Regions from separate parts of the Bradyrhizobium sp. BWA-3-5 genome, predicted to be linked through region 1. Evidence: predicted binding sites of a transcription regulator. Region 1 holds the regulator's gene; the other holds the start of a gene.
What was found. The regulator PhoB, encoded in region 1, activates phosphate uptake and scavenging genes when phosphate is short. The targets are predictions, from matches to a motif close to TGTCATNNANCTGTCAT.

Region 1 (14,461 bases):
ATTCGCGCATCACCGGCAGGGCATGATCGCGGTTGTCGCGATAGCCGTCATCGAGGGTGAAGCAGGCAAAGCGGCGCGCGAAATCGCGCGCCGCAAGGCGCTGATGCGCCTCGTCCATGGTGACGATGTCGAGATCGAGCGCGCGAAGATGGGCCAGCATCGCCCGCAGGAATTCCGGCTCGACCTCGAGATGATGGTTGGGCTGAAACTCGCCGTCGCGGCGGGGCCGGACGTGATGCAGCATGAAAATGACGCCGACACCTGCGAAGATTGGTCGCAGCAGATAATGCGCACCGGAGAAGTACAGCGCTTCCAGTCCGGCGCGAATGACGGTGTTGCGAAGCATTTTCATCGGGGTGTAGGGCTGCCCGGTCATTTACAGGACGAAAACTAGCGAAACATCGCTGAAGAAACAGTTAGCCGGACCCCGTTCAGAGCCGTCCGGCGGCTGCGACATTTCGTGTTTGACAGTCCCGCAAGGGTTTGTTTTCTCTCCGTTTCGGACCCCGCGGGAACTCGAATGCACGGACTTTTCAGGTGGAGTGGCAAATGGTGGCCGGGCATCATTCCTTTGGTCATCTTTTGGGCTATCGCGGCCTGGACGAGCACTGAGCCGCTGGAAGCCGATCTGGCGCAGCGTTCAGTCGCGGCCCTCAAGGACACCGTCCTCGACAAACGGCGAATCTCGGTCGCCGGTCGGGACGTGACGCTTGCGGCGGATGCGTTCTCGGAAGACGGCCGGCAGGGCGCGGTGACGTCGGTCGGGGCCGTTCCGGGCGTCCGGCTGGTCAACGATGAAACCCGGCTCGTTCCCGAAGCCAAGCCGTTCGTCTGGTCGGCGGAACGCGACGTCGTCCGGGTGACGCTGTCGGGCAGCTCGCCCCTGCCCGCCATCAAGGGCCGCCTGATGGAGGCCGCCCGCGCCAATCTCGGCGGCATCGAAGTGGCCGACCGGATGAATCTGGCGCGCGGGGCGCCGCAAGGATTCGACAGTGTCGCGCTGCTGCTGCTCGATCAGGTTGGCAAGCTGAAGGACGGCAAGATAACGCTGTCCGATACCAGCGTGAGCCTTTCCGGCATGGCCCGCGAGCTCGGCGGCCGCGAAGCCATCGCCGCCGCGCTGAAGAATCTGCCGGAGGGCTTTTCGGTCGCGGCCAACGACGTCAAGGCGCCGCCCTACATCTTCCAGGCCTACAAGGACCCGGTCGCGGTGACGCTGACGCTGACCGGCAACGTGCCGGACAAGAACGCCCACGCCGAACTGGTGGCGGCGGCGGGACGCAAGTTCTTCAACGAAAAGGTCGTCGATAATCTGAAGGAAAGCGTCGGCGCGCCATCGCGCTTCGCCGCCGCCGTCGTGCCCGCGCTCGGCGCGCTGTCGCGGCTCTCGACCGGCACGCTGGTCGTCTCCGACCGCGAGGTGAAGCTGTCGGGGGACGCGCTCTACGAAGCCGCTGCCGTCCAGATCCGCGCCGGCCTTGGCAAGGATTTTCCGCAGGGCTGGCAGTTCAAGCCGGAAATCTCGGTCAAGCCGGCCGCCGCGCCGGTGGACGCGACGGTGTGCCAGCAATTATTCACCGAGTTGCTCGGCAAGGCCCGAATCCGCTTCGAATCCGGCAAGGCCGACATCGTCGCCGATTCCGCCGGCCTGCTCGATCGCCTGATCGAGACCGCGCTGCGCTGTCCGACCGCCAACATCGAGATATCAGGACATACCGATAGCGACGGCGATGAGGCGGCCAATCAGGCGCTGTCGGAAAAGCGCGCGCAGGCGGTTGCCGACTACCTGGTCAAGGCGGGGCTGCCGGCCAATCGGTTCAGCGCGGCCGGCTATGGCTCGACGCAGCCGATTGCGGGCAATGATACCGACCAGGGCAAGGCGCAGAACCGCCGCATCGATTTCGTGGTGAAGTGAGCATGGCCTATCTGACCACATTCTACTGGGGCTGGCTCGTGGGGGCGGTGCTGCTCGGCTTCGCCATGGGCTGGATTTCGGTGGTCCAGCACGGCAAGGGGGTGTCGCGGAAGCTGCGATGGGGGCTTTCGGTGCTGGTCGCGGCGCTGATCGCCGCCGCGCTCACGCGCGTCGTGCCTGGCCGTTTCGGCTACTGGCTCGATCTCGGCCTGATCATGTTCGCGCTTTATTTGGGCGGCTGCGCGGTCGGATCATTGCTGCGCGGCTGGGTGGTCTCGCGCAGCGCGCCGCCGGCCTAACCGCACGATGCGCCGGCCAGCCGCTCCGCGCTCATTGTCACGGGTTGTTGACCCACCCCTTCTATGGTCCGGAATCTGCCCGGGGCGGGGAGAATGTCGAAAAACCCCGCTACCGCGGCTATCAACCAGGCCTAATATCTTGAAGAAGCGCGTTTTATCGTCGTCAGGCGAATTCCACTGCGGCCCAAAACGCGCTACCAGAGGGGCCAGGGAGCGTAGCGTCAGCGGCGGGGTTCACGCCATTGCCGTTGTCACGGAAACGCAATTCGAGGTGTAGATGCTGGAAGCAATACGCAGGGCGATCTCGTTTCTGCGCCAGAAGCAGGTCCTGCACAAGCTCGGGGTCTTGATCAGCATCACGGTGATCGCCGTTGCGTGCTACGTGCTCTATCACATGCTCCGTGGCATCGACACCAATGAGGTGATCGACGCCATCAAGAGCACCGAGCCGACCCAGGTCGCGCTGGCGGCCCTGTTCGTCGCAGCGGGCTATTTCACGCTCACCTTCTATGACTGGTTCGCGGTCCGCGCCATCGGCCAGCGCCATGTGCCTTATCGCATCAACGCGCTGGCTGCGTTCACCTCCTATTCGATCGGGCACAATGTCGGCGCCAGCGTCTTCACCGGCGGCGCGGTGCGCTACCGCATCTATTCGGCCTGGGGGCTGAATGCGATCGACGTCGCCAAGATCTGCTTCCTCGCCGGGCTGACCTTCTGGCTCGGCAATGCCGCGGTGCTCGGCCTTGGCATCGCCTACCATCCGGAGGCGGCCGCCTCGATTGACCAGCTGCCGCCCTGGCTCAACCGCATCGCGGCGTTCGGCATCCTCCTCGCCCTGTTCGGATATGTGGCCTGGGTCTGGGCCGCGCCCCGTGGCGTCGGCCGCGGGCCATGGACGGTGACGCTGCCGGGCGGCCCGCTGACGCTGCTGCAGATCGCCATCGGCATCATCGATCTCGGCTTCTGTGCGCTTGCCATGTACATGCTGGTGCCGGACGAGCCGCAAATCGGCTTCGTCGTGGTCGCGGTGATCTTCGTCTCGGCGACGCTATTGGGGTTTGCCAGCCATTCGCCGGGCGGGCTCGGCGTGTTCGATGCCGCCATGCTGGTCGGGCTCTGGCAGATGGACCGGGAGGAACTGCTCGCCGGCATGCTGCTGTTCCGCGTGCTCTATTATATCGGGCCGTTTGTCATTTCTGTAATCTTGCTGACGCTTAGGGAGATTATCATCGGCGCGCGTTCGAAGCGCCTGCGCCAATTGGCGCCTGCTGCCGACCCCCAGCCGCCGAGGCATGAGGCCGCCGTCTATGTGCGCGAGCGTGGGGAAACGGGCACCTGATGACGCGGCGGGCGCCTCAGCTTTAGAGGAAGAAAGCCTGCGCCATGGCGGTTGACGATTCTCATTCTGCCTCCTTCTTTGCACCCTGGCCGGACCGGCTGAGGCATTCGGCCATCATCCTGCTCGCGGCGGGCTTTGCGCTGTGCGCGCTGGTGCTGCTGGCCGATCTGTCGCTGGCGCGTGCGCTGGCCGTTTTCATCTGCATCGCCGCGGCGGCGCTGGTGCCATGGCGGCTGCACGATGGCGTCAGCTCCCGCGAGGATGTCGGCGCGGTGCGCCCCGTGGAGACCGCCGCCGTCAGCGCGGTCGTATCAGGCATGCCGGATCCCGCCGTGTTGCTCGACCGCGCCGGGCGCGTCATCCATCTCAATGCGGCGGCAGCCCAGCTTGCGCCAGCGCTGCGCAAGAACGAGCTGGCGCAGTTCGCGCTGCGCTCGCCCGAGATCGTCACCGCGCTGCGCGAGGCGATCGTCACCACCGAGCCGCGCCGCGCCAGCTATCTCGATCAGGGGCCGGTCGACCGCTGGATGGAGCTGATCATCACGCCGGTGCCGGTGCCGACGACGTTCGGCGGCACCGAGAAATGCATGCTGCTGACCTTCCACGACCAGACGCCGCTGCGGCGGGTCGAGGAAATGCGCGCCGATTTCGTCGCCAATGCCAGCCACGAATTGCGCACCCCGCTGGCCGCTTTGTCCGGCTTCATCGATACGCTGCAGGGGCCGGCCAAGGAGGACTCCAAGGCGCGCGAGCGCTTTCTCTCCATCATGCATGCGCAGGCGACGCGGATGGCGCGGCTGATCGACGATCTTCTGTCGCTGTCGCGGGTCGAATTGTCGGCGCATGTGCAGCCCGAATCCTCGGTCGATATCGTCCCCATCATTCGCCAGGTCGCCGATGGGTTGGAGCCGCTCGCCAGGGAGCGCCAGGTCGAAATCGAAATCGATCTGCCGGCCGCGCCGGTGCCGATCGCGGGTGACCGCGAGGAGCTGCTGCGCCTGTTCGAAAACCTCATCGAGAACGCGCTCAAATATGGCGCCTCCGGCGGACGGGTGATGGTTTCGCTGAAGGAGGCCACGGCGGCCGATGGCGGGCCGGAAGTCCGCGTCATGGTCCGCGATTTCGGCCCCGGCATCGCCCCGGAGCACCTGCCGCGGCTGACCGAGCGCTTTTACCGGGTCGATGTCGGCGACAGCCGCGCGCAGGGCGGAACCGGGCTCGGTTTATCCCTGGTGAAACACATTCTTAACCGTCATCGCGGCCGTCTTTTGATCGAAAGCGTGCCGAGGAACGGCGCGACGTTTACCGCCTGTTTTCCCCAGGCGAAGCCCCCGGCGTCAGCCTGATTACAAGCAATTTCAACCGCTTGTTGCTGTCATCCAACTGTCATCCAACGTTCGTAAAAGCTCTATCGACCGCTCCTACACGGGCGGTGTGAGCGCAATCGGGCGCACCGGCGCTTCGCTCACCAAGATGGAGACCAACCATGAATTTCATCAGGACAATCGTCGCCGCCGGCCTGGTCGCCGCGTCGACGTCAGCCTTCGCTGCCGACATCACCGGCGCAGGCGCGACGTTTCCCTTCCCGATCTATTCGAAATGGGCCGACGCCTACAAGAAGGAGACCGGTAACGGCCTGAACTACCAGTCGATCGGCTCCGGCGCCGGTATCAAGCAGATCCAGGCCAAGACCGTGACCTTCGGCGCCACCGACGCGCCGCTCAAGCACGAGCAGCTTGAAAAGGACGGCCTCGTGCAGTGGCCGATGGTGATGGGCGCGATCGTGCCGGTCGTGAACCTGGAAGGCGTCAAGCCGGGCGAACTGGTGCTGTCGGGCGAAGTGCTCGGCGACATCTATCTCGGCAAGATCAAGAAGTGGGACGATGCCGCGATCGCCAAGCTCAACCCGAAGCTGAAGCTGCCGGGTGACGCGATCACCGTGGTCCGCCGCTCCGACGGTTCGGGCACCACCTTCAACTTCACGGACTATCTGTCGAAGTCGAACGCCGAGTGGAAGGCCAAGGTCGGCTCCGGCACCGCGGTCGAATGGCCGACCGGCGTTGGCGCCAAGGGCAATGAAGGTGTTGCCGGCAATATCGGCCAGACCAAGAATGCGATCGGTTACGTCGAATACGCGTACGCCAAGCAGAACAAGCTGACCTATGCGGCGATGATTAACAAGGCCGGCAAGACGGTGCAGCCGACCATCGCAGCGTTCCAGGCGGCCGCTTCCAACGCCGACTGGGCCAAGGCGCCCGGCTATTACGTGATCCTCACCGACCAGCCCGGCGATGCGTCGTGGCCGATCACCGCGGCGACCTTCATCCTGATGCACAAGGATGCCACTGATAAGGCCGCCTCGCAGGAAGCCATCAAGTTCTTCAAATACGCGTTCGGGAAGGGCGGCAAGATGGCCGAAGAGCTCGACTACATCCCGATGCCGGAATCGGTGGTCAAGCTGATCGAGAAGACCTGGTCGGCCGAGATCAAGAGCTGACCGGATCTCATGTCCCGGACGCAGTGCGGCGCAACGCGCCGCACCCACAGAGCCGGGACCCACGCGTCACCAAGAACGCGTCAAAAAGATGGCCCCCGGCATAGCAGCGCACCGCTCATGCGCCGGGCTGCATCCGGGGCACGAGACGGATCGAACCGGATCGAATAGAAGTAAAGGGGATCGGGCGTGGCAGAAATGGCGGTTGAAAGCGACGTAATCGAAGCTGCCGGACCTTACGATCGCGCAAGGGCTCTCAGCGCGTTCAAGGTCGGCGACGTCACCTTCTACTGGATCACGCGGATCTGCGCGATCTCGGTCCTGCTGATCCTCGGCGGCATCATTCTCTCGCTGATCGTCGGTGCCTGGCCGGCGATCCGGGAATACGGTTTTGCATTCCTGACGACGCAGCGCTGGGCGCCGTCGGCCGATCCGCCGGTTCTGGGTGCGCTCGGCCCGGTCTACGGCACGCTGATCACCTCCGTCATCGCGATGATGATCGCGATCCCCGTCGGCCTCGGCATCGCGGTATTCCTCACCGAGATCTGCCCGATGTGGCTGCGCCGCCCGATCGGGCTGGCGGTCGAGCTGCTCGCCGGCATCCCCTCGATCATCTACGGCATGTGGGGCTTCTTCGTGCTCGGCCCGTTCCTGGCCAACACCTTCCAGCCCTTCATGATCAACCTGTTCGACGGCGTGCCGGTGCTGGGCGCGATCTTCGCAGGGCCCCCGTCCTATCTCAGCCTGTTCAACGCCTCGCTGATCCTCGCCATCATGGTGCTGCCCTTCATCACCTCGATCTCGGTCGACGTCTTCAAGACGGTGCCGCCGGTCCTGAAGGAAGCCGCCTACGGCGTCGGCTGCACCACCTGGGAAGTCGTCCGCAGCGTCGTCATCCCCTATACCCGCGTCGGCGTCATCGGCGGCGTCATGCTGGCGCTCGGCCGCGCGCTCGGCGAGACCATGGCGGTCACCTTCATCATCGGCAATTCGTTCAAGATCCAGTCCTCGATCTTCGCGCCAGGCACCACGATCTCGGCGGCGATCGCGTCCGAATTCGCCGAGAGCGACGGGTTGCACCAGTCCGGCCTGATCCTGCTAGGCCTTTTGCTGTTCATCCTGACGTTCTTCGTGCTTGCCGCCGCGCGGCTGATGCTGATGCGTCTGGAAAAGAAGGCGGGGAACTGACATGAACGCAATCTACGCTTCCCGCCGCCGCAAGAACATCGTCATCAAGTTCCTGTGCCTTGGGGCCGCGGCATTCGGCGTCACCTGGCTGGCGCTGATCCTGTTCACGCTGTTCTACAACGGCCTCACCGGGCTCAATCTCGCCGTCTTCGCCCAGGATACGCCGCCGCCCGGATCGACCGAGGGGGGACTGCGCAACGCCATCATCGGCTCGATCATCATGACCGCGATCGGCGTCGGCATCGGTGCGCCGCTCGGCCTGTTCGCGGGCACCTATCTCGCCGAATATGGCAAGCACGACAAACTGACCTCGGTGATCCGCTTCATCAACGACATCCTGCTTAGTGCGCCCTCGATCATCATCGGCCTGTTCATCTATGGCGCGGTCGTGGTGCCGATGCGCGGCTTCTCGGCGATCGCCGGTTGTCTCGCGCTCGCCGTGATCGTGATCCCCGTGGTGGTGCGCACCACCGAGGACATGCTGGGGCTGGTGCCGAATCCGTTGCGCGAGGCCGCTTCCGCGCTCGGCATGCCGCGCTCGCTGGTGATCCGGCGCATCGCCTACCGCGCTGCGCGCGCCGGCCTGATCACCGGCGTGCTGCTCGCCACCGCCCGCGTCGCCGGTGAAACCGCGCCGCTGCTGTTCACCGCGCTGTCGAACCAGTTCTTCAGCCTCGACCTCACCAAGACGATGGCGAACCTGCCGGTGACCATCAACAATTTCGTGCAGAGCCCCTATGCCTACTGGAAGCAGCTGGCCTGGGCCGGGGCGCTCCTGATCACGCTCACCGTATTGGCCCTGAATATTGGCGCGCGCATCCTTGGCGCCGAGAGGACATCCAAATGACCGAACTCTCCGTATCCGTAAGTACCGCGACCGGCCCAGCCCCGCAGCTGCCGCTGCCGGAAGCCGCGCCGAAGGTGACGGTCCGTAGCCTCAACTTCTACTACGGCGAACACCACGCGCTGAAGAACATCAACCTGACGCTCGGCACCAACCGCGTCACTGCCTTCATCGGCCCGTCCGGCTGCGGCAAGTCCACGCTGCTGCGCATCTTCAACCGGATGTACGATCTCTATCCCGGCCAGCGCGCCACCGGCCAGCTGCTGCTCGACCAGACCAACATCCTCGATCCCAAGCTCGACCTCAACCTGCTCCGCGCCCGCGTCGGCATGGTGTTTCAGAAGCCGACGCCGTTCCCGATGACGATCTACGAGAACATCGCCTTCGGTATCCGCCTCTATGAGAAGATCTCGAAGTCCGAGATGGACGACCGCGTCGAAAAGGCGCTGCGCGGCGGCGCGCTGTGGAACGAGGTCAAGGACAAGCTCAATGCCAGCGGGCTGTCGCTGTCCGGCGGCCAGCAGCAGCGGCTGTGCATCGCGCGCACGGTAGCGGTGCGACCCGAGGTGATTCTGTTCGACGAACCGTGTTCCGCGCTCGACCCGATCTCGACCGCCAAGATCGAGGAGCTGATCCAGGAACTGTCGGAGGACTACACCATCGCGATCGTCACGCATAACATGCAGCAGGCGGCGCGGGTCTCGGACAAGACAGCCTTCATGTATCTTGGCGAGCTGATCGAATTCGACGACACCAACAAGATTTTCACCTCGCCCGGCGATCGACGCACACAGGACTACATCACCGGCCGGTTTGGTTGAGGAGATTTGAGAGATGGCTTCCGAACACACCGCCAAGGCATTTGACAGCGACCTTCAGGAACTGACCCGTCTCGTCGCCGAGATGGGCGGCCTGGCTGAGCGCATGATCACCGAATCCGTCGACGCGCTGGTGCGCCGTGATGTTGCGCTCGGCAAGCGCGTCGTCGCCTCCGACGTCGAGATCGACCGCCTGCAGCATCTGATCGAGGAGCGCGCGGTGTTGACCATCGCCCGCCGCCAGCCGATGGCGATCGACTTGCGCGAAATCGTCGGCGCCATGCGCGTCGCCACCGACCTTGAGCGGATCGGCGACCTCGCCAAAAACATGGGCAAGCGCGTCTCGGCGCTGGAGAACGATTTCCAGCCGCTCAAGCTGATGCGCGGCCTCGAACATATGACCGACCTCGTGCAGTCGCAGGTCAAGTCGGTGCTGGACGCCTATGCAGCGCACGATCTGCCGGCCGCGATGGCGGTGTGGAAGGGCGACGAGGAAGTCGATGCCATCTGCACCTCGCTGTTCCGCGAGCTGCTCACCTATATGATGGAAGACCCGCGCAACATCTCGTTCTGTATTCACCTGATGTTCTGCGCCAAGAACATCGAGCGGATCGGCGACCACGCTACCAATATCGCGGAAACCGTATTCTACATGATCGAGGGACAGCAGATGCTCGACAAGCGCCCGAAGGGCGACATGACGACGTTTGCTGCGACCATTCCCAATAGCTGAGGATGACAGGATGAGCGCACGCATCATGGTGGTCGAGGACGAGGAAGCGCTGACCACGCTGTTGCGCTATAACCTCGACGCCGAAGGCTATGAGGTCGAGACCGTCGCCCGCGGCGATGATGCCGATACGCGGTTGAAGGAGCGGGTGCCGGATCTGGTCGTGCTCGACTGGATGCTGCCGGGCCTGTCAGGCATCGAGCTGTGCCGCCGCCTCCGGGCTCGGCCCGAGACCAAGCAGCTGCCGATCATCATGCTGACCGCGCGCGGCGAGGAAAGCGAGCGCGTGCGTGGGCTCGCGACCGGCGCCGACGACTACATCGTCAAGCCGTTCTCGGTGCCGGAACTGCTGGCGCGGGTGAAGGGCCTGCTGCGGCGCGCCAGCCCCGAGCGCCTTGCTACGGTGCTCACCTATGGCGACATCGAGCTCGACCGCGAGAAGCGCCGCGTCGCGCGCTCCGGCCGCCAGATCGATCTTGGCCCGACCGAATATCGCCTGCTGGAATTTTTCCTGGAGCATCCCGGCCGCGTCTTCAGCCGCGAGCAACTGCTCGACAGCGTCTGGGGCCGCGACATCTATATCGACGAGCGTACCGTCGACGTTCACATCGGCCGCCTGCGCAAGCTGCTCAACCCCGGCCGCGAGCAGGACCCGATCCGCACCGTGCGCGGCGCGGGCTATGCGCTGGATGACCGGTTCGCGAAGGCGGAGCAGCCACAGTAGCGTTCCGCGGTATCTCGGCTCGCATCACTGTCGTCCCGGCCCATATGCGCAATTGCGCATCAGGAGCCGGGACCCATAACCACAAATCTCGATTTTTGAAATGCGCTGGAGCTCCAGCTCGGCATAACCACAGACAATGGGGGTTATGGTCCCCGCCTTCGCGGGGACGACCTCATTGAGGCAGCTCGCCCTTACCGCGTCTGCTTCGGCTGCTGCCTCCGCCGATCGGCGGCCGGCTGATAGGCCACGCGCGAGTGGTGCGCGCAGTAGGGCAGGCCGGTGAGCGCCTTGCCGCCGCAGAAGAAGAACTCGGGGCTCGCGGGATCGCCGACCGGCCAGTGGCAGGTCGCCTCGTTCAGCTCGAGCAGCGACAGCCGCTGGCTCATCGGCACCACATTGTCGAAGGCGACCGGATCGGGCTCCAGCTCCACCTCGAAGGCGTGCGCGAGCGCGGTGTTGCCGCGCGACACCGGCCGCGATACCCGCATCATCTGCTGGGCGGCGGGGCGCGCCTTGCGCTGCCGCGGCGCGGCCGAGGAGGGGCTCTTGGCACGGCCGGACAGGCCTAGGCGGTGCACTTTGCCGATCACGGCGTTCCGCGTCACATTGCCGAGTTCCGCGGCTATCTGGCTGGCCGATAAACCGGCTTCCCAGAGCTTCTTCAGCTGCTCGACGCGATCGTCGGACCAGGTCAATACCGTCATCGTATGTTTCCCTTCGCGTCGCGCCGGCCAAATTCGGGGCAGCGCCCGCGGGTCATTCGTCTCAAAAATCCCTGCGGTCAGAATCCCTTAGCCCTCGCCGGGCGCGGAAGGGCGCCCGAACGTTTACGCTTTCACAAAAGACTCTTAAGGGATCAAAACTGCCGCACGAGATGTCGTACCCGACAGTCCAAAAGCTACAATATGGCGTGACTCGGGCGCAAGAGTCCGGGCCTCAACGTCCACATGTTCTGACATCTAGGCATTGCACTGCGTGTTTTCCACCACACCGCAATCCTACGGATTTTGCCATCCTGCACTGCAGGAACGGCCGTTCCATGGCGTGTTGACAGCGCCCCGCGCGCACATAGAATACCTCTCACGTGCCGCCCTTAAGAGGCGGCACGTTTCGTTTCGCAAGACCGGCTGTTGCCGCCTTCGCGCCAAGGCACGCGTGTGCTCCGCGGCAGGTCTTGAAGGCAGGTCTCCAACTTCAAGTGATCGTCATGACCAATAGCGCCACGTCGCATCTGCTCCCCGTCTTCGCCAGGGTCGATCTCGGCTTCGAAAGCGGGGAGGGCTGCTGGCTGACGTCGACCACCGGCGAGCGCTATCTCGACTTCACCTCGGGGGTTGCGGTGAACGCGCTGGGCCACTGTCATCCGCATCTGGTCAAGGCGCTGCAGGAGCAGTCGACAAAGCTCTGGCACATGTCGAACCTGTTCAAGTCGCCCGACGGCGAGAAGCTCGCCGCGCGGCTCTGCGAGCAGAGCTTTGCCGACCTGGTGTTCTTCTGCAATTCCGGCGCGGAAGCGATGGAAGGCGTGATCAAGGTGGTGCGCCGCTATCATGCTTCCAAGGGACACCCGGAGCGCTACCGCCTCATCACCTTCGAAGGCGCGTTCCACGGCCGCACCCTGGCGACGCTCGCTGCCACCGGCTCCGCCAAATATCTCGAAGGCTTTGGCCCGCCGATGGACGGTTTTGACCAGGTGCCGCATGGCGATCTCGAAGCCGTCAAGAAGGCGATCGGCCCGCAGACTGCCGGCATCCTGATCGAGCCGGTGCAGGGCGAGGGCGGCGTGCGCTCGGCGCCGCAGGCCTTCTTCAAGGCGCTGCGCCAGCTGTGCGACGAGAAGGGCCTGCTGCTCGCCTTCGACGAGGTGCAGACCGGCATGGGCCGCACCGGCGATCTCTTCGCCTACAAGCGCGTCGGCGTGACGCCGGATGTGATGTCGCTCGCCAAGGCGCTCGGCGGCGGTTTCCCGATCGGCGCAGTGCTGGCGACGGCGGAAGCCGGCTCCGGCATGACGCCGGGCTCGCACGGCTCGACGTTCGGCGGCAATCCGCTGGCGATCGCTGCCGCCAATGCCGTACTCGACGTGATGCTGAAACCCGGCTTCTTCGACCATGTGCAGAAGATGTCGCTGCTGCTCAAACAGAAGCTCGCCTCCGTGGTCGACCGCTATCCTGCCGTGCTCTCGGAAGTGCGCGGTGAGGGGCTCTTGGTCGGCGTCAAGGCCGTGGTGCCGTCGGGCGATCTAGTCAACGCGCTGCGCGATCAGAAACTGCTGACGGTGGGCGCCGGCGACAATGTCGTGCGTTTCCTCGCGCCCCTGATCGTGAGCGAGGCCGAGATCGACCAGTCCGTTCAGATGCTCGAAAGCGCCTGCGCCGCGTTGTCGGCTACACAGCTCAAGAAGGCGGCGGGATGATGAGCAAGTCCGTCCGTCACTTCCTCGATATCAACGAGCTGCCGTTAGACGAACTGCGCAACATGCTGGCCTTGAGCGCCGACATGAAGGCTAAGCTGAAGGCGCACGAGAGAAACAAGAAGCCGCTCGAAGGCAAGACGCTGGCGATGATCTTCGAGCGCCCCTCGACCCGCACGCGGGTCTCGTTCGACGTCGGCATGCGCCAGCTTGGCGGCGAGTCCATCATGCTGACCGGCGCCGAGATGCAGCTCGGCCGCGGCGAGACCATCGCCGACACCGCGCGCGTGCTGTCGCGCTATGTCGATGCGATCATGATCCGCATCCTCAACCACGATGCACTGCTGGAGCTCGCCGCGCACGCCACCGTGCCCGTGATCAACGGGCTGACGCGGCGCTCGCATCCCTGCCAGGTGATGGCCGACCTGATGACCTTTGAGGAGCATCGTGGGCCGATCGAGGGCAAGACGGTGGCCTGGACCGGCGACGACAACAACGTGCTGGCGTCCTGGGCGCACGCGGCCGAGCGCTTCAAGTTCAAGCTCAATGTCGCTACTCCGCCGGAGCTCGCGCCGAAAAAGGCGATGCGTGACTGGATCAAGGCGACCGGCGCGCCGATCGTGCTCGGCACCGATCCGGAAGCCGCCGTGCGCGGCGCCGATTGCGTCGTCACCGACACGTGGGTGTCGATGGGCGACAAGGAGGGCGAGCACCGTCACAACGTGCTGAAGCCCTACCAGGTCAACGAAAAACTGATGTCGCTGGCCAAGCCGGAGGCGATCTTCATGCACTGCCTGCCTGCACATCGCGGCGAGGAGGTCACCGATGAGGTGATCGACGGCCCGCAATCGGTCGTGTTCGAAGAGGCCGAGAACCGCCTGCATGCGCAAAAGGGCATTCTGGCCTGGTGTTTCAACGAAGTAGCGTAGGCGGATCTTCGCGACTTGCGTTCCCCGGACGCAGCGCAGCGCGCAAGCAGTGCGCTGCAGAGCCGGGGCCCATTTCGCTGCATGCACAATAGGTCCCGGCTCTGCGGAGCAGCGTTACACGCTGCACCGCGTCCGGGACATGAGAGAGCTGAACGGCCCTCAACGTTCCGCTCTTCACCCCTTACGCTTTGCCCTCTCAGACCCCAGATAGAGCGCCATGGTTTCACAATCCCCCGACATGAAAATCGCTGGCGATGCGCCCGTTCGCGCGCCGTCGGCCATTCCCGTCGATGATGCGGTGCTGCCGTTCGAGGTCGGCGCGCTCGACCTGCGCGGGCGGCTGACCCGGCTCGGCCCCGCGCTCGACGACATCCTGACGAAGCATGATTACCCGACGCCGGTCGGCAAGCTGCTCGGCGAAGCGATCGTGCTGGCGACGTTGCTCGGCTCGGCGCTGAAGTTCGAGGGCCGCTTCATCCTGCAGACGCAGACCGATGGCCCGGTGTCGTTCCTGATCGTCGATTTCCAGTCGCCCGATCGCCTGCGCGCCTATGCGCGCTACGACGTGCGGCGCCTGAAGGACGGTCTGACGTCCGGCCAGTTGCTCGGCAAGGGCCATCTGGCGATGACCATCGATCAGGGCGGCGACATGAGCCGCTATCAGGGCCTGGTCGCGCTCGACGGCGGCAGCCTGGAAGATGCTGCGCATGAATATTTCCTGCGCTCCGAGCAGATCCCGACCCGCGTGCGGCTTGCGGTCGGCGAGGA
Region 2 (14,461 bases), 1.3 Mb from region 1:
GAGGCCCTGGTCGCGCCGATCGCGCTGTATCCGGATGAACTGCTCGCCAACGTGCTTGCGGCGTCGACCTATCCGCTGGAGGTGGTGCAGGCCGACCGCTGGGTGAAGGGCAACAAGGGCCTGAAGGGCGATGCGCTGAAGGCGGCGGTCGACAAGCAGGCCTGGGACGACAGCGTCAAGGCGCTGGTCTCGACGCCCGATGTGATCGCGATGATGAGCGATAAGATCGACTGGACCAAGGATCTCGGCGACGCCGTGCTGGCGCAACAGCCCGATGTGATGGACGCCATCCAGAGGCTGCGCGCGAAAGCGCAGGCGCGCAACAAGCTCGTCACCAACAAGCAGCAGAAGGTGAGCGTCCAGAAGCAGGACGTGATCGTGATCGAGCAGGCGCAGCCGGACACCATGTACGTGCCCTATTACGATCCCGCCACCGTCTATGGCGAGTGGCCGTATGCGGCCTATCCGCCCTATTATTTCGGCTATCCGTCCTATATCGGCGCCGGCGTGATTGCGGCCGGTCGCCATGCCTCCGGGGTGAATGCCGGCGGCGTTCGTCAGCTCGCGCGGCATGTTGCCGAGATCCCGCTCTCGATCCGCTCGATGGGAATCTGGGAGCGCATCGAAGAGCTGGTCGACGACGCCTGCGGCTTCGAAAGCCACGGCCAGGTGCTGGTCGCCGAAAACGACGCCGAATTTGATACCTGTCGCGCGCGGGTCGCCGCGCTGAACGCGCTGGACTTCATCCATGAAGAGCTGATCGACGGGCCGGAGCTGCGGCGGCTGGTGCCGGCGGTGACCGAGAGCTGCCCCGGCGGCGTGGTGTCGCGGCGCGATGGCGCGGCCGATCCCGCCAGAACCACTACCGCCTTCCGCCGCAAGGCCGCCGCGCTCGGCGCAACCGTTTGCGAGGGTGTTGCAGCGACCAACATTCGAAAGCAAGACGGGCTGTGGCGGGTCGACGTCGGCGCCGATACCTACGCCGCGCCGGTGCTGGTCAATGCCGCCGGCGCCTGGGCCGGGCGCATTGCTGCCGATCTTGGCGAGCCGGTGCCGGTCGAGACCGTCGCGCCGATGCTGATGATCACCTCCCGCGTGCCGCACTTCATCGATCCCGTGGTCATCCTGCGCGGCCGCAAACTCTCCTTCAAGCAGTTCGGCAACGGCACCGTGCTGATCGGCGGCGGACATCTGGCAACGCCGGATCAGGATCGAAACGAGACCGTGCTGGACTGGCGCAGTCTGGCCGTCAGTGCACGGACCGTGTTCGAGCTCTTTCCGGTCATGCGCAGCGCCACCATTGTCCGCGCCTGGGCCGGCATCGAGGCGCGGACGCGCGATGAGCTGCCGGTGCTTGGTCCGAGCAGCCGCCATTCGGGGATGTTTCATCAGTTCGGCTTTTCGCTGCATGGCTTCCAGCTCGGCACCGGTGCCGGCGCGATGATGACGGATCTGATCGTCAGCGGCGGTACCCAGACGCGGATCGGCGAGCTCAGCATCGCCCGCTTTCACTCCTTCACACCCTAGAACCAATATGAGGACATCGTGAACATCACCCGCAACATCCGCACGCCGATCATGCACCGCGCCGTCGAAGCCAACGGCTTTGTCTTCGTCGGCGGCACGATCGCCGACGACACCAGCGTTTCGATGGGCGAGCAGACCCGCAACATTCTCGGCAAAATTGCCGGTTACCTGAAAGAAGCTGGGACAGATACATCCCGCGTCGTCAGCGCGTCGATCTTCGTGACGGATCTGTCCAAGAAGAAGGAGATGGACGCAGTCTGGACCGAATTCTTCGGTAGCGAATTGCCGGCGCGGGCGACGGTTGGTGTCGCCGATCTCGGCGGCGGGGCCTTGATTGAGGTCGTGGTCACCGCGCTCAAAGGCTGAGCGCCGTGAGCGGCCAATTGCCGATCACGCGAAACCGCTGGTCGGATCCGTCCTGACGGAACAGTGCGATTCGATCGACCGCCAGGTCGCGCACGCCGCTGTCCCGAAAACGGTCCCGCAACATCGCGAGAACGGGCGCGTGCCGGCTCGGATCCAGCCGGCCGGTGAGTGTCATGTGGAAGCGAAACTCCTCGAAGACGTATGGATAGCCCCAGCGGTCGAGGTAGTCGCGCTGCCGCGGCGTCAGCTTTGACGGATTGCGCCGGGCACGATCCTCCTCCGTCAGCGGCGCGCGGAAGGAGTCGAATTCGCGGACGCAGTCGGCGCCGAGGCGTTCGAGATCGGCCGGCATCTCGGCAGGCACCAGCGCGATGAAGCCGCTGATGGCGTCGACCACAGGCTTGATGGCTGGAACGGCCCGTGGTGTGCAGGCAAAGGCCGCGCAGGCGGCCATCAGCTCGTTTTCGCTCCTGCCCGGCGCCAGAGTCGTTGGCGGCTTCAACGTGGCATGGAAGCCGTATTTGCGCGGATCCTGCGTCATCTCGCGCCACGCGGGAGGCAATCCCGCCTCACGCGGGAAGGGCACGTCGATGCCCTGATACGCGTCATAGCCGAGCAGCTCTCTGCCAAAGCAGTCGAGAGCGCTGCCGGGTTCGGGTGCGAAGTAGAGTGCGTAGCGGGGATAGTTCACCATCCGCCGGACTTTAGAGAGGCCTCACGCCGCCGCAACCGCCTTGCGCGATGCCGGGGCATGCACCAGGCGACCGGCGTCCGTCAGATGAGCCAGCCTGCCGCCGGCGATGACGCCGACAATGCGCGGGCGCAGCGGAATTTCGTCATCCACCAGAATAAGGTCGGCGCGGTGTCCCGTGGCGAGCCTGCCGCGATCGGCAAGGCCCGCAGCCTGTGCCGGCGCTGCCGAGATCAGCTGCCATGCCTGCGCCAGCGGCAGGACGCCGTCGACTGCCAGGCGGAAAGCCGCGAGCAGCGGCGCCGGATAGTAATAGTCGGACGCCAGCACGCTGCAGAGGCCCTTCTCGATCATGTCGGAGGCCTTGGTCCAGCCGGTGTGGCTGCCGCCGCGCACCACGTTAGGCGCGCCGAAGACGATGAAGTCACTGGCTGCAGCCGCCTCTTGGGCGGTTGCCTCGTTGACGGGAAACTCGGCGATCGTAACGCCCTGTGCACGGAAGGCCTTTCGCATCTCGGGGCTGTCGTCGTCATGGGAGAGCATTCTGGCGCCGGCGGCCCGCGCCATTCCGGCTAGACGCGAAATTGAGGCGGGCACCTCATGCGCCCGTGCAACGACGCGCTGCACCAACTCGTCGAATGCCTCGCCGGACAGCCCGGTGCGCTCGACCATGCGGTTGCGCCTCTCCGGCTTGCTCAGGCTCGCCACCGTCGAATCCATGTGGTCGTTGAAAGCGAACAGGTCGATGCGGCCCTCCGAGAGCCATTGCCCGATCTCACCTTCCGCATCGAGGTTGTAGGTCTCATGGCGCAGATGGAAGCGAGTATCCGCCGCAAGCTTCGGCCTCAAGCTCTCGATGGCTTCGAGCAGCAGGCGCGCATTATTGCCGCTGCGCAGCCCCGGCTCCCACGACCAGGTCGTGGCATGAAAAACGGTGGTGATGCCGTTGGTGATCGCCTGCCGGTCGCTGTCGGCGAGCGCGACGTCGACCGGGAAGTCCACGCCCGGTCGGGGCATCATCTGCCGTTCAAAGGCATCGCCGTGGATATCGACGATGCCGGGCAATACCAGCAGGTCGCGCGCATCGATGGCGATGGCGCTATGGCTCAGATCGCTTCCGATCGCGCTGATGTCGCGACCCGCAACCAGAAGCGAGGTTTCGACGAATTCTTCACCCAGCAGCGCTTGGCCGCCTTCAACGATAATATCGGTCACGATGTCGCACTTTGTCGTTTGCTGTGAATCGATTCAGCCGAGGCCGTCTCGGTCGATTGGATCGATAGCTGCTTGCTGGCCATCCTGAACTTCCGTGGACGGGCGATACGGTCAGGGCCACGTCTTCAGCGGGTTTGATGACGGGACGATGACATATCGATGACGAAAGAGCGGGCTGTGGACGATCGCCGCAGCGTAGCGGGCCGTCACACAACTGTAAAATCCCTGCTTTAGCGATCGATCCAGCAAGACGCGAGTGGAGCATTGCATGCTGGTGGTTGAAGGTCTGACGTGCCGCTTCGGCGCAAAAGCCGCGGTCGACAACGCGTCGTTTTCGGTTGCGCCCGGCAGCTTTGTCGGCGTGATCGGTCGGTCCGGCGCCGGCAAGTCGACGCTTTTGCGCATGATCAACCGCCTCGCGGACGCTTCCGAAGGCCGCATCCTGTTCGATGGCGTAGATGTCACGGCGCTGCGCGGCAGTGAGCTGCGGCAATGGCGCGCGCGCTCGGCCATGATTTTCCAGCAGTTCAACCTGGTCGGCCGGCTCGATGTGCTCACCAATGTCTTGATGGGACGGCTCGCCGAAATGCCGGCATGGCGCTCGCTGGCCCAACTCTGGCCGGAAGCCGATCGGGCGCTGGCGATGTCGGCGCTCGAGCAGTTCGATATGGCGCAGCTCGCCGCGCAGCGCGCCGACCAGCTTTCCGGCGGCCAGCAGCAGCGCGTGGCGATTGCGCGCGCCCTAGTGCAGGAGCCGGACATTATTCTCGCCGACGAGCCGATCGCCTCGCTCGATCCGCGCAATACCCGCATCGTCATGGACGCGCTGCTGCGCATCAACAAGCATTTCGGCATCACCGTGCTCTGCAACCTGCATTCGCTCGACCTGGCGCGCAGCTATTGCGACCGGCTGATCGGCATGGCGGCAGGCCGCGTGGTATTCGACGGCGCGCCGGCCGCATTGACGGACCGCATTGCCCGCGAGCTTTACGATCTCGAAGCCAATGACGTGATGGGGAGCGCGCCAGTGGAGGTGCCTGACGCTGCGGCCATCCCGGCACTGGACACCGCCGCTGCGGCCTGAAGGCGATCCATCAAGACAGGTAGCCGGCGCGTATCGCAGCCGGTCAGGGCGTAATCACAAACGAGAGGCAAACCCATGTTCAACTGTCGTATCGTGCTCGCCGGCGCAGCCGCGCTGGTCCTCACTGCCACAGCCGCTTCCGCGCAGGACTGGAAAGGCAAATATCCGGAGCTGACCTTTGCGGTGGTACCGGCTGAGAACGCCTCGGGCGTAACCGAACGCTGGACGCCGTTCGTGAATTATCTCTCCAAGGAACTCGGCGTGAAGGTGACATTGCGCATCGCCAATGACTACGCCGCGGTCATCGAGGGACAGCGCGCCGGCAATATCCATATCGCCAGCTATGGCTCGGCCTCGTTCGCGCGTGCCCGGCTGACCGGCGTCAAGACGGACGCGTTCGCCAACGACATCAATGCCGATGGTTCGACCGGCTACTATTCGGTGTTCTTCGTCAAGGCGTCGAGCGCGTACAAGACCATTGACGACGTCAAGGCGAAGAATCTCGGCCTCGTCGATCCGAACTCGACCTCGGGCAATAACGTGCCGCGCTTCGAGCTGAACAAGCTCGGCATTCCCGACGCGGAGCAGTATTTCGGCAAGGTCGTCTTCACCGGCAGCCACGAGAACGCGATGCTGGCGCTGGCGCAGGGCACGGTCGACGTCGCCGCCAATCAGTGGACCTCCGACGACGACTCGACCCTCGCCCAGATGCTGCACAAGGGCATGCTGAAGAATGCCGACGGCTCGCCGATGAAGAAGGACGATTTCCGCATCGTTCACAAATCGGCGCCGATCATCAACGGTCCCTATGCCTACAATACGGACCTGCCTGAGGACCTGAAAGCCGCGATTGCCAAGGCGTTCGCCGAAGCACCGACGAAGGACAAGGCGGCGTTCGATCGCCTCTCCGATGGCCAGAAGAAAGGCTTCCATCCCGCCACGACCAAGGATTGGGACGGCACCATCGAACTGATTAAGTTCGTCGACGCCCTGCGCAAGAAGAAGGCGTCGTGATCAAAGGGTGATAAGGACTCGGCCGGGCGGCAACGACCCGGCCATTTTCCTTAAATTCCCGACCTGACATGACCAGCGCCGTTTCCATCCTCCCTGAGCAGCAGCTTGCGGGCCTCAACGAGGCCTATCGCATGGCGGTGCGGCGCGAGCGCCTGCGCGCGCTGTTCTCGATGGTGTTGTTCGCGCTAGCGCTGGTGCTTGCGGCGATAGGGTCCGAAGTGAACCTGCGGACGTTGTTCACTTACTTCGGAAACTTCGTCAGTTACTTCGACCGCATCCTGACGCTGGATGATCACACCAGGGTCTGGACCAATTTCGGCGAATGGTTCTGGGGCTGGCAGAAGTGGCTGAAGCTGCTCGGCGAAACCATCCTGATCAGCTATGTCGGGACGTTGGCCGGCGCGGTGCTGGCGTTCGGATTGAATTTCCTGGCCGCCGAGAATACTTCGCCCGCGCCCTGGCTGCGCTTCGTGGTTCGACGCGCGCTGGAAGTCGCCCGTACGGTGCCGGGCATCGTGTTTGCGCTGATCTTCGTCATCGCCTTCGGCTTAGGGCCGATGGCCGGCGTGCTCGCGATTACGATCCATTCGACCGGCGCGCTGGGCAAGCTGTTTTCCGAGATCGTGGAAAATGTCGACATGAAGCAAGTCGAGGGCGTGCACTCCACCGGCGCAAGCTGGCTCTCCTGCATGCGCTTTGCCGTGCTGCCGCAGGTCGCCGCGGGCTATGCGAGCTACGCGCTGCTGCGCTTCGAGATCAACGTCCGCGAGGCGTCGGTGATGGGCTTTGTCGGCGCTGGCGGCATCGGGCAGGAGCTCGTCGTCGCCATCAGGAAGTTCTACTATTCGGACGTCAGCGCGATCCTCATCACCATCATCGTCACGGTGTTCCTGATCGACATCGCGACCGGCTGGCTGCGCGCAAGGCTGTTCGGCGCGGAGGCACGGCCATGACGCCACTGCCGTCGGAAGATGCCGCGAAACTGCGGGAGCGCTACCCCGAGATATTCGATCGTCCGGCCTCGTCGCGGCTGGCGACGCCGCTGATGATTGTGGCAGCGCTTGCAATATTCATCTTTGGCTTGGTCGATCTCGATTTCTCGCCGTCGCGGCTGATCTCAGGAATCAGCCAGCTCGGCTGGATCAGCCTGATGATGCTGCCGCCCGATCCCGGCTCGTCGCTGCCGGCCTATGTCATTGCGCTCGGCGAGACGCTTTCGATCGCGCTGCTCGGCACCACGATCGCGGCGAGTGCCGCACTCCCGGTGAGCCTGCTCGCGGCCAGAAATGTGGTTCCGTCAGCCATTTTCCGCTTTCCGGTGCGGCGGTTCTTCGATTCGATCCGCGGCATCGATACCCTGATCTGGGCGCTGGTCTGGATCAACGTGGTCGGACTTGGGCCGTTTGCCGGCGTGCTCGCCATTGCGATCGCTGATTTTGGTGCGTTCGGAAAGCTGTTTTCGGAGGCGATCGAGGCTGCGGACCGCAAGGAAGTGGAGGGCATCCGTGCTGCCGGGGGCGGCAAGCTGCACGAGATCCGCTTCGGGTTGATGCCGCAGGTGCTGCCCGTCGTTGCCGGGCAGGTGCTGTACTTCATCGAATCCAACACGCGTTCGGCGACCATTATCGGCATCGTCGGCGCGGGCGGCATCGGCCTGCAGCTTGCGGAGCAGATTCGCGTGCTGGAATGGCAAAAGGTCTCGTTCCTGATCCTGATGATCCTGGTGGCGGTCGCCGCCATCGATTGGATCTCGAACCGTTTGCGCTTTGCTATTATCGGCCGGCGCGCCATCGCCTGAACGTCAGCTCTCCACCAGAAACTGCACCCGTTCGGCGGCAAAGCGCACATGCTTTGTGACCAGCGGCCGTCCCTCGATATCGACGTCGGTCGAATCGACGATGAGGATCGGACGGCCGAGGGCGAGGTCCAGGCGCGCGGCGTCGGTGGCGTCGACAATGCCGGCGGTGATCCGGGTTGAATCGCGGCGATAGTCGCGAATGCCGTAATGGGCCAGCAGTTTTGTCATGGAGCGCGCCGCGGCGTAAACGCGCCCGGCCTCGGGGAATCGCTCGGCGGACAGCCAATGCGTGCCGACGCAGATCGGTGCGCGGTCGGCCAGACGCAATGCTTCGATGCGAACCAGCGGCGCGCCGGTCTTGAGGCCAAGCTCGCGCGCCAGCTCGCGGCTTGCGACTTCTTCCGAGGCCTCGATCATTTGCCCGCGCGGCTCGTGTCCGCTTGCGCCGACGATCTCGGAAAATCGCGTGCGCGAGCGCAAGGGATAGGCGAGACGCGGCGCTTCGACATAGGTGCCGCTGCCGCGCTCGGCGCGCACCAGCCCGCGCTCGGCGAGCGCCGCCAGCGCCCGGCGTACGGTGTGGCGATTGACGCGATAGGTCTCGGCGATCTCCATCTCGCCCGGCAGCTTTTCGCCCGCGGCGAAGCGGCCGTCGGCAATGCCGCGCTCGATACCGTCGGCGACCTGGCGCCACAGCGCCACGCCGGAAGCACCATCCTGCATGCTCATGTCGTGCCGGAACCTGAAGGGGGCATTGGAAAAATCATCGGGCTGTCACGAAACGGTCATTTGCCTTGACTATCAAGTTGTCTGTTATCATAGACAACTTGAATCGGGCAAGACCGGGAATGGAGATGGCGGCCGATAGCGGAATGCAGGCCCGGCGCAAGGGGGCGATGGCGGTGCTGGCGCATTCGGATGCCGCTGACATCGCCGAGCACCTCGGCGCCATCGATGTCACCGCGTACCAATCGCTGCGCGAACCCGAGAACGGCCTCGTCATGGTACGTGGCCGCATCGGCGGCGACGGTGCGCCGTTCAATCTCGGGGAAGCCACGGTGTCGCGCGCCGCGGTTCGGCTTTCGACCGGGGAAGTGGGCTTCGGCTACACGCTTGGCCGGGATCTCGACAAGGCGCGGATGATCGCGCTGTGCGACGCCATGCTGCAGTCGTCGGAGTTCGCCGATGCGGTGGAGATGAAGGTGCTGGCGCCGCTGCGGGTGGCGATGGACACGCGGCGCAGCCGGCGGTCCGCGGAAGCGGCGGCGACGCGCGTTGATTTTTACACAATGGTGCGCGGTGAGGGATAGCCGATGGTGACAGTCGCCGAACTGCCGGCAGGATTCGCGGACAAGGTGTTGTCGGCGCAATCCACGTTCCGTTCCGTGATGGATGCGATGGCGCGCCCCGGCACCGTGCAACATATTCGCGCGGTGGCGGGTACGCCCGCGCCGCTGATGCGCGGCACGGCAGCCATCGCACTCACGCTATTCGATCACGACACGCCGATCTGGCTTGATCGGACCATGTCGGCGGCGCCCAAAGTCGGCAAATGGCTGAAATTCCATACCGGTGCGCCTCTGATCGCGGAATCTTCCGCGAGCAGTTTTGCCCTGATTGGCAACGCCAAGGATGTTCCGCCACCCGATCGTTTCGCGATCGGCAGCAGCGAATATCCGGACCGTTCCACCACCCTTATCGTGCAAATCGAGAGCCTGACCTCGGGACCGGCCTACGAATTGACCGGCCCAGGCATCCACGGCGCGGCCCTGCTGCAGGCGACGACCTCCGGCAATCTGTTCGAACAGCTTGCGATTAACGCCACCCTGTTTCCGCGCGGCATCGACGTCGTGCTGGTGCATGACGAAACCATTGTCGCCATTCCCCGAACCACGCGGCTCGCCGCGCACGGAGGCTGACCGATGTATGTAGCCGTCAAAGGCGGGGAACGAGCCATCGAGAACGCCCATCGCCTGCTGGCCCATGAGCGGCGCGGCGATCGCGATGTTCCCGAGATGTCGCTGTCGCAAATCTCCGAGCAGCTCAGCCTCGGCGTCGATCGCGTCATGACCGAGGGATCGCTTTATGACCGGGAGCTGGCGGCGCTCGCCATCAAGCAGGCACGTGGCGACCTGATCGAGGCGATCTTCCTGGTGCGCGCCTTCCGCGCCACTCTGCCGCGTTTTGGAGCGACCGAGCCCGTCGACACGGGCACGATGCAGGTGCGTCGCCGCATTTCCTCGACCTTCAAGGACATCCCGGGCGGTCAGGTGCTCGGGCCGACGTTCGACTACACCCATCGCCGGCTCGACCCGCAGCTTGCCGAAGGCAGCGCGCCCGAGGTGCCGGCGAAGGCCGAGCCGCTGGCGGCGATGCCGCGCGTCACCGACATTTTGGGACGCGATGGCCTGATCGAATCCTCCCCGAAAGCTGATGGTGATACGCCGGCCGGCGATCTCACCCGCGAGCCGCTCAGCTTTCCGGCTGACCGCGATCTCCGCCTGCAGAATCTCGCGCGCGCCGACGAAGGCTTCCTACTGGCGCTCGGCTATTCCACCCAGCGCGGCTATGGCCGCAGCCATCCCTTTGCCGGCGAGATCCGCTTTGGCGAGGTCGAAATCGAATTCTTTGCCGAGGATGCCGGTTTCGCCGTACCACTGGGCTCAATTCCAATGACCGAATGCCAGATGGTCAACCAGTTCAAGGGCTCGGCGACGGAAGCGCCGTGTTTCACCCGCGGCTACGGGCTCGCCTTCGGGCAGAGCGAGCGCAAGACCATGTCGATGGCGCTGGTCGACCGTTCATTGCGCGCACGGGAGCTTTCGGAGGAGGTCAAGGCGCCGGCCCAGGACGAGGAGTTCGTCATGTCGCATTCCGACAATGTGCAGTCGACCGGCTTCGTCGAGCATCTCAAGCTGCCGCATTATGTCGACTTCCAGTCGGAGCTCGGCCTGCTGCGCAAGCTGCGGGCGGAGTTTTTTGAAGCTGCCGCGCGCGCGGAGCCCTTGCAGGAGGCCGCGGAGTGAACACTACCGCCTATAATTTCGCTTACCTCGACGAGCAAACCAAACGGATGATCCGGCGCGCCATCCTGAAGGCGATCGCGATCCCCGGCTACCAGGTGCCGTTTGCCAGCCGCGAGATGCCGATGCCCTATGGCTGGGGCACTGGCGGTGTGCAGGTGACTGCCGCAATCCTCGGCCCCGACGATGTGCTGAAGGTGATTGACCAGGGCTCCGATGACACCACCAATGCGATCTCGATCCGAAAGTTCTTCGCCAAGACCGCGGGCGTGGCGACGACGACGTCCACCGAGGACGCCAGCGTGATCCAGACCCGGCACCGCATTCCCGAGGCACCGTTGCATGCGGGGCAGGTGCTGGTCTATCAGGTGCCGATCCCCGAACCGCTGCGTTTCCTGGAGCCGCGCGAGACCGAGACGCGCCGCATGCACGCGCTCGCCGAATATGGGCTCATGCACGTCAAGCTCTATGAGGATATCGCGCGCTTCGGCCACATCGCGACCTCCTACGCCTATCCGGTGAAGGTCAATGCGCGCTACGTGATGGACCCGTCGCCAACGCCGAAATTCGACAATCCCAAGATGGACGACTGCCCGGCGCTGCAATTGTTCGGAGCCGGCCGCGAGAAGCGCATCTACGCCATCCCGCCGCATACCAGGGTGGTGTCGCTCGATTTCGAGGACCATCCGTTCTCGCGCTATCGCTTCGACGCGCCCTGCGCGCTGTGCGGCGCCGACGCTTCCTACCTCGACGAGATCGTCACCGATGACAAGGGCAGCCGGATGTATGTCTGCTCGGACACCGACTTTTGCGAGGGACGGCAGGCCGCCGGCCATCGCGGCACCGAGAACGCCGCGCCTCACAAGGAGACGGTGCATGGCTGAGGCGCTGACTGAGAATGACGAACCGCTTCTGGTCGCGGAAGGCCTGGGCAAGAATTACGGCCGGCTGACCGCATGCCGCGACGTCTCGTTTGAGCTCTATCCCGGCGAGGTACTGGCCGTCGTCGGCGAGTCCGGCTCGGGCAAGTCGACGCTGCTGCAGCTCCTTTCGGCGCAGCTCGCGCCAAGCGTCGGCCGCGTCTCCTATCGCATGCGCGACGGCGTGCGGCGCGATCTCGCATCCCTCGGTGAGGCCGAGCGGCGCTTCCTGTTTCGCACCGATTGGGGTTTTGTACATCAGGATCCGGCGCAGGGCCTGCGCATGGCGGTCTCTGCCGGCGCCAATGTGGGCGAGCGGTTGATGGCGATCGGCTGGAACCACTATGGCCGGATCCGCGAGGCGGCTTCAAACTGGCTCGAGCGGGTGGAGATCGAGATATCCCGCATCGACGACGCGCCGCGCACCTATTCCGGCGGCATGCGCCAGCGCCTGCAGATCGCGCGCAACCTCGTCACCGAGCCGCGGCTCGTCTTCATGGATGAGCCGACCGGCGGGCTCGATGTGTCGGTGCAGGCGCGCTTGCTCGATCTGCTGCGCACGCTCGTCAGCGAGCTCGGCCTTGCGGCCATCATCGTCACCCACGACCTGGCGGTGGCGCGCCTGTTGTCGCATCGCGTCATGGTCATGAAGGGCGGCCAGGTGGTCGAGACCGGCCTGACCGACCAGGTGCTTGACGATCCCCGCGAGCCGTATACGCAACTGCTGGTTTCCTCGATCCTGCCGCCATGAGCATTCCGATGACCGCGATGATCGAACTCAGTAACGCCGAAAAGACCTTCACCATGCATCTGCAGGGCGGCGTCGAGCTGCCAGTGGTGCGCGGCGTGTCCTTTCATGTCGATGCTGGCGAATGCGTCGTTCTGGCTGGCCCATCTGGTGCCGGGAAGTCGTCGATCCTGAAGATGATCTACGGCAATTACCGCTGCGATGCCGGCCGCATAGGTGTCCGTCACCAGGACACCGTGATTGATCTTGCAAAAGCCGAGCCCCGGCAGGTCCTCGGTATCAGGCGCTCCACCATCGGCTATGTCAGTCAGTTCCTGCGCGCGGTGCCGCGGGTGGCGGCGCTTGACGTCGTCGCTGAACCGCTGATCGCAAAGGGCGTGGTCCGGAAAGAAGCCCGTGAGCTTGCCGGCGGCCTGCTGCGCCGTCTCAACATCCCAGAGCGGCTGTGGCGGCTGCCGCCTTCGACCTTTTCCGGCGGCGAGCAGCAGCGCGTCAACATCGCTCACGGTTTCGTTTCGGAATATCCGATCCTGCTCCTGGACGAACCGACGGCTTCGCTCGACGCCGCCAACCGTGCAGTCGTCGTCGAGTTGATCGCAGAAAAGAAGCGCAAGGGCGTCGCCATGGTCGCGATCGTCCATGATGATGAAATCCGAGAGGCGATCGCCGACCGCATCGTCGATGTGACGGCCTTCGCCGCGGCGGCATGAGGGAAGACTGATATGACTTCGACGAAGTCCGAAACCGTTCTTGGCAATGCGCGGCTCGTTCTTGCCGACCGCGTCATCGAGCAGGGCTGGATCGCCTTTGCCGACGGCCGCATTGCCGAGTTCGGCGAAGGCAAGGCGCCCGCCGGAAGCGAGGACGTCAGGGGCGACCTCGTCATGCCCGGCCTGATCGAGCTGCACACCGATCATCTCGAAGCGCATTACGTGCCGCGGCCGAAGGTGTTCTGGGATGCAACGGCGGCCGTCGTCTCCTATGACGGCCAGCTCGCCACCTGCGGCATCACGACGGTACTGGATTCGCTCCGTGTCTGGCGCGAGGACGGTGCGGAAGAGGTTGACGGCCGCGCCGGCGTACTTGCCGCCGCGATCACCTCCGCTCGCGAGGCCGATCTCCTGCGTGCCGATCATTTCCTGCATCTGCGCTGCGAAATCCCGATGCCCGACGTGGTCGAGGAAGCCAAGGAGTTGATCGGCCGGCCGGACGTTCGGCTGATGTCGCTGATGGACCACACGCCGGGCCAGCGCCAGTTCCGCGATGAGGCCAAGCTGCGCGATTACTATCGCGGCAAGAGCGGCGGCAAGACCGACGCCGAACTCGACGTGCTGTTCGCGCGTCGTTTCGCCTATCAGCAGGTCTATGCCGCCACCAACATGCGCGCCATCGTGGCGCTCGCGCACGAGTACAAAATTCCGCTCGCCAGCCACGACGACACGACGGAAGAGAACGTGGCTGACGCGATCAGCGACCGCGTGGCGGTGGCGGAATTTCCCACCACCAAGGAGGCGGCCCGCGGCCTGCACGAGGCCGGCATCGATATCCTGATGGGCGCGCCGAACGTGGTGCGCGGCGGCTCGCATTCGGGCAATATCGCCGCAGTCGACCTCGCGCGCGAAGGCCTTCTGGATATTCTGTCATCCGACTACATTCCTTCGAGCCTGCTGATGGCGGCGCTGCAATTGCCGCGCGATGTGCCGGCGATTGACCTTGCCTCCGCCGTGCGCACGGTGACCAAGACGCCGGCCGAGGCGGTGGGGCTTGCCGATCGCGGCGAGATTGCTGTGGGCCGGCGCGCGGATATCATCCGCGTCCACGTCGGGCGGGGCATTCCGGTTGTCCGGAGCGCCTGGCGGGAAGGGCAACGGGTGGCATGAGCGAGGCGCTGACGATACCGACGACGAACACGAGCGCAATTGGGCCGGGAAAACTCGTGCTGGTGGTGGGGCCGAGCGGCGCCGGCAAGGACACCTTGCTGGGCCTTACGCAGGCGGCCTCAGCCGATGATCCGAAAATCGTATTCCCTCGGCGCGTGGTGACGCGGGAAGCCTCGAGCGCGGAAGACAACGACT

Region 2: a site for PhoB is predicted at 3,937-3,953, ahead of phnC (phosphonate ABC transporter ATP-binding protein). Genes of this name have one in related genera too.

The regions. Positions count from the first base shown of each region.
Region 1 is NZ_CP136626.1:683,363-697,823, forward strand. It holds gene RX331_RS03185 (polysaccharide deacetylase family protein) at 1-352, opposite strand, end outside; gene RX331_RS03190 (OmpA family protein) at 521-1,915, shown strand; gene RX331_RS03195 (hypothetical protein) at 1,918-2,214, shown strand; gene RX331_RS03200 (lysylphosphatidylglycerol synthase domain-containing protein) at 2,492-3,553, shown strand; gene RX331_RS03205 (ATP-binding protein) at 3,598-4,899, shown strand; gene pstS (phosphate ABC transporter substrate-binding protein PstS) at 5,040-6,050, shown strand; gene pstC (phosphate ABC transporter permease subunit PstC) at 6,246-7,235, shown strand; gene pstA (phosphate ABC transporter permease PstA) at 7,237-8,082, shown strand; gene pstB (phosphate ABC transporter ATP-binding protein PstB) at 8,079-8,900, shown strand; gene phoU (phosphate signaling complex protein PhoU) at 8,914-9,630, shown strand; gene phoB (phosphate regulon transcriptional regulator PhoB) at 9,641-10,351, shown strand; gene RX331_RS03240 (GcrA family cell cycle regulator) at 10,543-11,055, opposite strand; gene RX331_RS03245 (aspartate aminotransferase family protein) at 11,559-12,767, shown strand; gene argF (ornithine carbamoyltransferase) at 12,767-13,693, shown strand; gene RX331_RS03255 (Hsp33 family molecular chaperone) at 13,911-14,461, shown strand, end outside.
Region 2 is NZ_CP136626.1:1,986,051-2,000,511, forward strand. It holds partial or broken gene RX331_RS09510 (DUF3300 domain-containing protein) at 1-522, shown strand, start outside; partial or broken gene RX331_RS09515 (NAD(P)/FAD-dependent oxidoreductase) at 517-1,527, shown strand; gene RX331_RS09520 (RidA family protein) at 1,546-1,893, shown strand; gene RX331_RS09525 (DUF1045 domain-containing protein) at 1,883-2,587, opposite strand; gene RX331_RS09530 (alpha-D-ribose 1-methylphosphonate 5-triphosphate diphosphatase) at 2,609-3,799, opposite strand; gene phnC (phosphonate ABC transporter ATP-binding protein) at 4,068-4,883, shown strand; gene phnD (phosphonate ABC transporter substrate-binding protein) at 4,959-5,897, shown strand; gene phnE (phosphonate ABC transporter, permease protein PhnE) at 5,966-6,850, shown strand; gene phnE (phosphonate ABC transporter, permease protein PhnE) at 6,847-7,695, shown strand; gene phnF (phosphonate metabolism transcriptional regulator PhnF) at 7,699-8,424, opposite strand; gene phnG (phosphonate C-P lyase system protein PhnG) at 8,550-9,005, shown strand; gene phnH (phosphonate C-P lyase system protein PhnH) at 9,009-9,614, shown strand; gene RX331_RS09570 (carbon-phosphorus lyase complex subunit PhnI) at 9,618-10,721, shown strand; gene RX331_RS09575 (alpha-D-ribose 1-methylphosphonate 5-phosphate C-P-lyase PhnJ) at 10,718-11,602, shown strand; gene phnK (phosphonate C-P lyase system protein PhnK) at 11,595-12,389, shown strand; gene phnL (phosphonate C-P lyase system protein PhnL) at 12,398-13,096, shown strand; gene RX331_RS09590 (alpha-D-ribose 1-methylphosphonate 5-triphosphate diphosphatase) at 13,109-14,266, shown strand; gene phnN (phosphonate metabolism protein/1,5-bisphosphokinase (PRPP-forming) PhnN) at 14,263-14,461, shown strand, end outside.